2 regions of the Salinivibrio sp. PR932 genome follow, and region 1 is predicted to be linked to the other one. Evidence: predicted binding sites of a transcription regulator. Region 1 holds the regulator's gene; the other holds the start of a gene.
What was found. Region 1 encodes PurR, which represses purine synthesis genes. Its sites were predicted from a motif close to TNANGNAAACGTTTNCNTNA; they were not measured.
Positions count from the first base shown of each region.

Region 2: a site for PurR is predicted at 2,927-2,946, ahead of guaB (IMP dehydrogenase). Genes of this name have one in related genera too.

Region 1 is NZ_MUFM01000007.1:54,148-59,596, forward strand. It holds gene lpdA (dihydrolipoyl dehydrogenase) at 1-612, opposite strand, end outside; gene BZG84_RS05085 (TfoX/Sxy family DNA transformation protein) at 897-1,490, opposite strand; cyclic di-GMP riboswitch class I at 1,598-1,700, opposite strand; gene purR (HTH-type transcriptional repressor PurR) at 1,881-2,885, opposite strand; gene BZG84_RS05095 (heme ABC transporter ATP-binding protein) at 3,146-3,922, opposite strand; gene BZG84_RS05100 (FecCD family ABC transporter permease) at 3,919-4,956, opposite strand; gene BZG84_RS05105 (heme/hemin ABC transporter substrate-binding protein) at 4,956-5,449, opposite strand, start outside.
Region 2 is NZ_MUFM01000013.1:52,705-58,153, reverse strand. It holds gene guaA (glutamine-hydrolyzing GMP synthase) at 1-1,306, opposite strand, end outside; gene guaB (IMP dehydrogenase) at 1,402-2,865, opposite strand; gene xseA (exodeoxyribonuclease VII large subunit) at 3,113-4,477, shown strand; gene der (ribosome biogenesis GTPase Der) at 4,880-5,449, opposite strand, start outside.

The DNA of each region.
Region 1 (5,449 bases):
GAGAGAGCCAAGCACCGACGGAGACACCACATCGCCGAGTGCGTCGATTTGGGCCAGTTGGGTCCCTGCATTCACGTATACCGCGGTGCCTGGCAGCATCCCTAACTGGCTAACCCAATAGAAGGTGCGGGTTTTGAACGAGGTTAGTCCCATCACCAAGTTAATCAGAAAAAACGGGAAAATCGGGATCAGGCGGAGGGTCAACAGATACAAGCGACCGTCTTTCTCTATGCCGCGATTAATGGTGTCGAGCTTACTGCCAAATTTAGCTTGGACCCAGTCACGTAGCATAAAACGGCTGACCAAGAAGGCGAGGGTAGCGCCAATCGAGCTGGCAAAGGAGACCAACACTAATGCCCACCAAAAGCCAAAGAGTGCCGCGCCCAATAGACTGGCCACTGCCGCACCCGGTAAGGACAGGGCGGTCATCACCACATAGCCGACAAAAAACACCAGGCTTGCGATGGTCGCGTTTTCGATAATGTAATCATTCAATGCCACTTGTTGTGCTTTGGCGTTTTCAAGCGTGAGCCACTGGCTGAGATCTAAACTGAACCAAAGTGTTACAAGCGCCACCACCACTAAACCAAGCAATATCTTTTTTACTGGCATACTGTGTCTCGTCCGATAGTAAATGGGTCCCAGTTATTACTTTAGGTACTGTAGCTGAATTAACTGGCTGATTTGTCGGTTACATTGAGGAACTGTGTCCTTAATCGTACCTTTAACCAGACCCGACCGATCGCAAGAAACTTTCGCTATTAGTCAGAAATTAGTTTGAATGATGATTTATTGAGCGTTTAGCTCGTTCAGAAAAAGCGACACCGCCATAAAGGCGGTGTTGGACGCGAACATTGCTCACAAAAAAGGTAGAGAGGTATGGGGGTTGTGAGGAATTAATTTTCTAAATGTTGTAATAATTCTTGGCGACGTTGGGGTGGAACCACAGACCAATGCTTGCCAGTAATCGCACCTTCTAGTGACCACAGTAACTCCAAGCTTAGCTCTTTTTCATGCGCAGAAAGGAGCGCTTTATAGGCATTGACGGCACCTTGTTGCTGTAAGCTTTCAGGCGTCTCAATACCTGCTTTTTTCAGCATGCGCTCGGTCGCGAGCCGTAAATTAGGCAAGTCTTTTAAACGAGACGGTGCGGCTTGTTTTTTCAAAGTACGATCGCGTGTCGCGACATCCAGCGCTTCTTTGGCTTCAGTGAGCAGTTTATCTTGGTCATCCCACCAGTATTCAGGAATCGCAAAATATTTCGTCACAACGGGAAAGCCCCGCTTTTTATACACGTAGGGTGATAAGCCTTGTTTTTTTAATAGTGCTTCGTTTTCTTTTCCAGCACGTAAATGGAGAGTGTTGTTAACGACAAGTGCGAACATGGTGTCTTCACAAAAGATACCAAACCCACCAAACATTGAACGGGACTTTATACTGCCCAATTTGGCAAATAACTTCATTGCGTTCTTTAAAGCTGGTTTATCCATTTGATTAAAATCTCGATGAATTACTAATGCCTAAAAAAGACGTCATAATGTAACAAGGCAAGATCGCAGAATTGTCAACGAGCCATCAAATTTGTCAGCTTTGATATGTTGGCAACCCCGCTACCGTTGATATTTTGACATCATGTCAAATTACCATTAGGCCGGAGGCTTTGCGTCCCATGCTTTCGCCATGGTTTGCCTTGTTCAATCGCTATTAAGCATATAATAATTAGACACCGATGTCGTCCTCTCCTATTACGCAAAGTGTGATCTTGGTTCAGGGTGGGTGTAATTGATGAACTAGAGTAAAAGCACTATAGGAAGAGTAGTCGCGTAAAAAAGCACCGCCAAGGCATTGACGGTGCTCTTCATAAAAATTTCGTTAAAACATTAAGATAGTGTTTTAACTGACTGTCGACTCACTAGTGCAGGTTGCATTTCGAACACTTGCTGTTGAGTCTCGTTGTTGGCAATTCGCGCGAGCAAGAGCTTGACGGCCGTTTTGCCTAGGCGGCGTTTGGGCTGGTGAATAGTTGTCAATGGTGGCGAGAAATACTCGGTGAGATCAATATTATCGTAACCAATCACCGATATATCATCTGGCACTTTCAAGCCGTGCTCGTTAAATGTACTAATGGCCGCTAATGCCATAATGTCATTAAAACAAAACACAGCGGTCGGGCGGTCTGACATTGTCGCTAATTGCTTCGCTGCAATTTGCGCTTGATCGGCTTCAAAATCTGCCTCAATCAACCAATTTTCATTTACTGGAATGTTGGCTTCTTTTAACGCGCGGAAATAACCGTTTAAGCGATGCTTACAGGTATTTTTATCCATTTGGCCAGAAATGCAGCCAATCCTAGTATGACCATTATCAATAAAGTGTTTGGTAGCAAGGTAACCGCCCAATTCAGCGTTATCTTCTATACGGTCTGTATCGATATGATGACTGCCCCAATCCATCACGACCATAGGCAGATCGCGTTTTTTTTCTAATAACAGCATCAAATCTTCGTTGAGGTCAGAGCACACCACAATGAGTCCGTCGACGCGTTTTTCAGACAACATACGCAGGTAGTCGCGTTGCTTTTCAAGGTTACCCTCGGTATTGCAGAGAATCAGCGTGTAGCCTTGCTTATAGCAATAGTCTTCCACACCGTGAACCAGTTCGGCGAAAAAGGGGTTGGTGGATTTAGTCACCAACATACCCAGTGTACGTGTTGTATTGCACTTCAAGCTTCGCGCCACAGCACTTGGGGCGTAGTTCAATTCTTCAACCGCTTGCCATACTTTCTCAGTCGTCTTCTCTGCGACAAAGCGGGTTTTGTTTATCACGTGCGACACCGTCGTGGTCGATACACCGGCGAGACGCGCGACATCTTTAATCGTTGCCATCTTGATTCTTCTTTGTAGTAATGCGTAGGGATCGTTACTCGCGACCTTACAGAAAAACGCCGCTGTTTCTCAGCGGCGATGTCTTTCACAATCCCGGCACATCAGACGGTTGCGAAGGTAACGAATCCGATTTCATCCATTCTCATAGCTAATCGGTTGCGCTCTCAGTTTACTTAGGTTGGCGCACACTCGCAATTGGTCTGATCAGCGAAAACGGACCAACAGGCGGTTTTGTGAGCCAGCTATGATGTATTTGTCAATTAAGACACGATCAGTGGGCAGTTATGCTCTGGGTGCGTCAATACGGTCAGCGGGTATTGGTAGATGTCTGCCACTCTATCACTACTAAAACACTGCCACGGATCGCCGGATAGGACGATTCGACCTGCTTTCAGAAAATGCAGTTGATCGGCGTATTGCGCCGCCAAATTCAGGTCGTGCAACACTACGAGTACTGTCATTCCTTGGTCAGCGAGTGCTCGACAGCGCTTTAGGGTGTAATGTTGATGGGTAATATCTAAGGCCGAAGTGGGTTCATCCAGCATCAGAATCGCTTGATCCGGTGCGGTTTGTGCCAGCTGTAATGACACGCGCGCCATGTGTACGCGTTGTTTTTCACCGCCAGACAAAATCGGATACGGTCGATGAGCAAGATGGCTAATATCCCATGCCGTTAGTTGCTCGTTAGCCAGGGCCGCGATCTGTTCTCGGTTTGCCTTTAGTGGTGTCGCCCCCATCTCGACCACTTCTTGTGCTGAGAATGCAAACGTGAGCCCGCTATGTTGGGGCAGGAAGGCAACTCGTCGGGCAAATTCTTCGCCTTGCCACTGGCTCTTTGGCTGTTGCCAAAACTGCACACTGCCATGTTGATGTTTGTCGCTAATCAATTGCTTTAACAGTGTACTTTTCCCCGCACCATTCGGCCCGAGTAAAACGTGTAACTGGCCGGCAGTAAAGGCGAGATTAATCTCGCTTAGCAGTTGACGGCCGTTAAGCGCATAGCTGAGCTTGGAGATTTGAAGGGCAGAATCTGTCATTCGTGAACCACTGCTTTTCGTTGTTGAATAAGAAGCCATAGAAAGAAAGGAGCCCCCATTAGGGCGGTAATAATGCCAACCGGCAATTCGGCGGGTGCGACAATGACACGGGCAACAATGTCGGCCAAGGTCAGTAACAGGGCACCAAGAATGGCTGATAAGGGCACCAGTGTGCGATGATCCGGGCCGGCAATTAAACGTCCAATGTGTGGGATCACTAGACCCACAAAGCCGATAAGACCGGCAGCACTTACCGCAATGCCCATTCCCGCCGCAGTCACAACAATGAGTAGGCGTTTTAAATGGTGTACATCAATGCCCAAATACGCCGCTTCGTTTTCACCGAGCAAAAGGGCATTTAAGTGGCGTGCGCGCTGGTAGGCAAATACCGTGAGTAAGCATGCAGCGATGCCAGTGAGAACAATCTGTCCCCAAGTCGCACCGGTCAGTGACCCCATCGACCAAAGGGCGATGTCTCGTAACGTTTGATTATCCGCAACATAGTTAATCAAGCCTAATGCAGCGCCGGACAAAGCACTGATCGCAATGCCCGCTAGCAACATGATGGTTACCGAACTGCCCATGGCCGTTGTGCCAATTCTGTATACAAATAGGGTTGCCAGTAGTGCACCGATAAACGCAAAGGCAGGCACCGAAAACACAAAGCTGGCCTCGATACTGCCCCAAGAGAGCAATAGCAAGCCCAGTGCGCCTCCTAATGATGCGCCGCCAGAGACACCGATAATACCCGGGTCAGCGAGCGGGTTGCGGAAAAGCCCCTGCATCAAAGTGCCGCAAACGGCGAGCAATGCACCGATAAAAATACACAGCAAGGTTCGAGGTAATCGAACTTGTTGAACGATGGCGAGCACATGCGGCTCAATATTGTCATGCCAAGGGGTTAAGCTCTGTAAACTGGTCAGCCAGCCAAGTTGCCATTGTCCCACCGCAATAGATGTTATCCCTACGACGACAAGTGCGACGATGAGCGCCGGAAAAACATGCGACTGTGAGGATCGAAAAGACGCTTGCATTAGTCGTTCTCTCCAACGACAGCGCGCTGAATACGAATGGCTTCATCCAGTGATTTCAAGCTAAGCCCTCCCACTAATACACTGCCGTCAATTGGAATAATTCGCTGCTGTTGGAATGCGCGCGTGGCATTGAGTAAAGGCACGGCATCAGCGAGCCCTTCAACACCGCCTAGCTGGTCGAGAGAACGCTGCATGACCAAGATAAAGTCTGGATCAAAGCCAAGTAACGCTTCTGGCGACAGTGGTTTATAGCTACTGAGCGCCGCGGCGGCAGGGTTAGTCGCACCCATCAGCGACAACAAGGTATCCGGTGAGGTATTGGCTCCCGCGACACTGGCAGGACGTCCTTGGTGAACCAAAAGAAAGACACCTTTGAGCGAGGTTTTAGGGGCATGCGCTCTCAATGTCGCAAGCTTGGTGTCTATATCGGCCAGTAAGGCTGCGGCTTTGGACTCTGTATGAGTCAGGCTCGCGACTTTTTTAATCCGTGTTT
Region 2 (5,449 bases), on a different contig from region 1:
GCAGTTCTTCGATAAAGATTGCATCGGCGCGACGTAGAAGGTCACAGTATTCTTTTTGGATCTCGCCCAGTACACGCACGCCAAGACCAGGCCCTGGGAATGGGTGGCGGTAAAGCATGTTGTAAGGCAGGCCTAGCTCAAGGCCAATCTTACGGACTTCGTCTTTGAACAGCTCTTTGAGTGGTTCAACCAAGCCCATTTTCATTTCTTCCGGAAGACCGCCCACATTGTGGTGCGATTTAATCACGTGTGCTTTACCGGTTTTCGAGGCTGCTGATTCAATCACATCCGGATAGATGGTGCCTTGCGCCAACCATTTGGCGTTTTTCATTTTGGTGGCTTGCTCGTCGAATACTTCAACAAACACGCGGCCAATGATTTTACGCTTAGCTTCAGGGTCAGCTTCGCCTTTCAGCGCGTCAAGGAAGCGGTCTTCGGCATTGACGTGGACAATGTTGAGGCCGAAGTGGTCACCAAACATTTCCAGTACTTGCTCGCCTTCGTTAAGGCGTAGCAGGCCGTTATCCACAAATACGCACGTGAGCTTGTCGCCAATCGCGCGGTGAACCAGCATTGCCACTACTGAGGAATCAACGCCACCAGATAGGCCAAGGATCACTTCATCATCACCGACTTGCTCGCGAATACGCTCAACCGCATCTTCGATGATAGATGCAGGAGTCCATAGGCGCTCACAACCACAGATGTTCATCACAAACTGCTCTAGCATGCGTTTGCCTTGGCGAGTATGCGTGACTTCCGGGTGGAACTGTACGCCGTAGAAGCGCTTCTCTTCGTTAGCCATCGCCGCAAACGGACAGGTGTCGGTTTCAGCGATTTTGACGAAATCTTCTGGGATAGCGACCACTTTATCACCGTGGCTCATCCACACATCCAATAGCGCGGTGCCATCTTCGGCGATCGCATCTTCAATACCATCAAACAAAGCACTGTTGGCAACACGCTTAACTTGGGCATAACCAAATTCGCGGTGCTCAGAGCCGGCCACTTTACCGCCCAGTTGCTCAGCCATGGTTTGCATACCGTAGCATACGCCAAGCACCGGCACGCCAGCATTAAAGACATACTCAGGCGCACGCGGTGAGCCAGCTTCAGCGACACTTTCAGGGCCACCGGAAAGGATGATGCCATCAGGGGCAAAATCACGAATATCTTGCTCTTCTACATCCCAGCTCCACAACTCACAATACACACCGATTTCACGGACACGACGTGCGATCAGTTGCGTGTACTGGGAGCCAAAGTCGAGGATCAAAATACGTTGAGCATGAATGTTTTTGGTCATTATCTGGCTTTCTCAATTAAGTGGAACAAAGGGGCGTTGTCAGCCCTCTTGGACGAATAGAAAGCGGTGTGGCCCTTAAGCCACACCGCCATACATTATCCGAGGCGATAGTTAGGCGCTTCTTTGGTGATGGTCACATCGTGAGCGTGTGACTCTTTCATGCCCGCGCCAGTCACGCGAACAAATTGCGCCTTGGTGCGTAAATCGTTGATGGTGGCAGAGCCCGTCAGACCCATGCATGAACGCAAACCACCCATTTGTTGGTGGATGATTTCTTTCATCATGCCTTTGTAATCTACGCGGCCTTCAATGCCTTCTGGGACCAATTTGTCGGCAGCATTGTCGCTTTGGAAATAACGGTCAGATGAGCCTTTTGACATCGCGCCCACCGATCCCATACCACGGTACGATTTGTACGCGCGGCCTTGGTAAAGCTCAACTTCACCCGGTGATTCTTCCGTCCCTGCCAGCATGGAGCCAACCATCACGCAGGATGCGCCAGCGGCAATCGCTTTACACATATCGCCCGAGAAGCGAATGCCACCGTCAGCAATGACCGGAATGCCATATTCTTGCGCGACGGCTGCTGCATCACTGATGGCTGTGATTTGTGGTACGCCAACCCCGGTCACAATACGGGTGGTACAAATCGACCCTGGGCCAATTCCCACTTTAACGGCATCAACACCAGCTTCAATCAGAGCACGAGCACCGTCTGCCGTGGCAACGTTACCCCCTACGATTTGCAGGTTTGGATACGCGGCGCGTGTATCACGAATGCGTTGCAGCACACCTTCAGAATGGCCGTGTGATGAGTCAATCAAAAGAACGTCGACACCGGCTTCCACCAAGGCGGCAACACGCTCTTCATTACCTGCGCCAGCACCGACGGCGGCACCCACGCGCAGACGGCCTTGCTCGTCTTTACAGGCGTTTGGTTTGCTTTCTGCTTTCTGGAAGTCTTTTGCGGTGATCATGCCGCTTAGGTGGTGGTCTTGATTGACGACCAAGATTTTTTCCACGCGGTGCTGCTGCATCATTTGCTGAACTTGCTCTCGATCCGCACCTTCTTGCACCGTGGCTAAGCGCGACTTCGGCGTCATCACTTCATCAACACGCTTGCTCAAATCAGACACAAAACGCACATCACGACCGGTGATAATACCGACAAGCTCTTTTTGCGCGTTAACCACTGGATAGCCGGCGAAACCGTTGCGTTCGGTGAGTGCTTTCACATCCGCAATGGTCATTTCTGGCGTCACTGTCACAGGATTTGTGACCATGCCCGCTTCGTAAATTTTAACCAAGCGAACTTGCTCAGCTTGCTGTTCAATGGTCATGTTTTTGTGGATAAAACCAAGGCCACCTTCTTGCGCAAGTGCAATCGCCAGACGGGCTTCTGTCACCGTATCCATCGCCGCTGATAAAACAGGGATGTTCAGGCTAATAGAGCGAGTCAGTTGGGTTCGCAGATCCGCAGTGTTCGGAAGAACAGTGGAATGGGCAGGGACGAGGAGTACATCGTCAAAGGTTAGCGCTTCTTTCGCGATTCTCAGCATTGCAATATCTCACACCAAAATTTGTGAAGGGGAACAAAATATTGCCGCAGCATTATACGTATAGCGCAAACGTTTGGCTACAGGTTTTTACTGAGAATTTTCATTTATTGGTGTCTTTGATTTTAGGCGCTTAATATTCAATCACTTCGGGTGAAAACGCCCGCTCACACACGGCATACGCTTAGCAATTGGCATCCTCAAAGCAGACAGGTAGTATGCGTGCAGGTGAATGAAAAAGGTTGGCGACGTGAGCACAAACAATCGCAACATTTTGACGGTATCTCGGCTGAATGCCGAAGTTCGGCTGTGTCTTGAGCGCGATATCGGCATTGTCTGGTTAAGCGGGGAAATTTCCAATTTTACCGCCGCAGTCTCAGGGCATTGGTATTTATCGCTGAAAGATAACCAAAGCCAAGTGAAATGTGCCATGTTCCGCGGTAACAACCGTCGTGTTACCTTCAAACCGAAAAATGGCGACCAAGTGTTAGTCCGCGCCCGAGTGTCCTTGTATGAGCCACGCGGTGACTATCAGTTGATCCTCGAAAGTATGCAACCTGAAGGGGATGGCCGGTTACAGCAAGAGTTTGAGCAACGTAAGCAGGCGCTTGCAGCCGAAGGGCTTTTTGCTCAAAGCGAGAAAAAGCCGTTACCCGCTCAACCACGCCGTATTGGTATTATTACCTCCAAAACCGGCGCTGCCTTGCATGATATTCTGCATGTACTCAAGCGACGCGATCCTAGCCTGCCCGTGGTCATTTATCCTACGCTGGTGCAAGGGCGCGATGCCGCGGTCAGCATCGCGCAAGCCATTGGTCGTGCCAATAGCCGTGCAGAGTGCGATGTTTTGATTGTCGGTCGTGGCGGGGGGTCGCTAGAAGATCTCTGGTGTTTTAATGAGGAAATCGTCGCCCGTACTATCGCTGCCAGCACGATTCCTATCGTCAGTGCGGTGGGTCATGAAGTGGATGTAACCATTGCTGATTTTGTCGCTGACATGCGCGCTCCAACCCCTTCAGCCGCTGCGGAGCTGGTTAGCCGCGATCTGAGTTATCGGCTTCAGCAATATCAGCAACGCGAGCAAGCACTCAGTCGCGCGATGGCCGATGTGCTTTATCGTCAGCAACGGCATCTCACTCAATTGTCGCACCGTTTGTCCCACCAGCATCCGCGCACACGCTTACAACAGCAAAGCCAGCGATTGGATGAGCTACAACGGCGCATGCAACAAGCGATGATGACTAAAATTCGTCGTGCTCAGGCGCAATGTAGCCAGTTGGACGGCCGATTGCAGCGTGCAACGCCAATCCACACCATTCATCGCCAGCAAGGGCATGTGAGCCAGCTTGAGCAGCGTCTTAATCACGCCATGGACGCTCACTTGCAGCACGCACAACAGCGGCTGCATACCCTGATGGCAACTTTAGATGCCGTTAGCCCACTGGCTACCCTAACCCGAGGTTATTCCATCACGCGTACGGGCGATGGCAAGGTGGTGACCCAGACCGATCAGCTTAGCGTGGGTCAAACATTACATACCCATCTGCGTGAGGGTGACATCACAAGTACGGTCACCGCGCTGACACCGGCTTCTGTCTCCCCCGCACAGGATTAACCTCTGTACAACCGACTTCTCTCTGATCTGATTGTGATCGCCTGATCGAGGGGTTAATGCCCCTTGATCAGCTTCCTACCCTAAAAAGAATATTTATCAATACACTTCCCGAAAGCATAAGTTACATGTTCTGCATTTGGATTTTAAGCGATATAAAAAACTATTTAGGTGCATATTTTGGACGTGATCCAGAATTAATGAAAAGAGAATAGCGTCAGGTGATGGTTGAATTCTCACCGCTCAAAAACCCGCCTAGCGCGGTATGACAGCGGATCGTTTCACTGACTGTAACCTGCATTTTAATGTGATTTAGATCACTTTATTTCCGCAAAAGATCATGAAAAGGATCATAGAGCGGTAAGAAAGATCAAAAAAAGCCCAGCGCGATGGCTGGGCAAGTGATTACTTTTTGTTTCGGTTTTTCACCATGTCCATCAAGCGCTTGCGCTGTCTGGACTGAGAAAGCGTCAGCTTCTCTTTCTTCCCTTCATACGGGTTTTCACTATTCTGGAACTGGATCTTAATCGGAGTGCCCATAATATCGAGCGTCCGGCGATAGTAGTTCATTAAATAGCGCTTGTAGGAGTCCGGAAGTTCATTGACCAAGTTACCGTGAATTACCACAATCGGCGGGTTATAGCCCCCGGCGTGTGCATATTTCAGCTTCACTCGGCGTCCTCGAATCATCGGCGGTTGGTGGTCGTCCTGCGCCATCTTCATAATACGCGTCAGCATCGACGTGCCTACACGCTTGGTCGCTGACTCATAGGCTTCTTGAATCGACTCAAACAAGTGACCCACACCCGTACCGTGCAGGGCAGATATAAAGTGAACACGCGCAAAGTCGACAAAACCCAGACGGCGGTCGAGCTCTGATTTGACACGCTCTTTCACTTCGCTATCCAATCCATCCCACTTGTTGACCGCTAGCACAATAGAGCGTCCGGCATTCAAGGCAAAACCCAGCAGGCT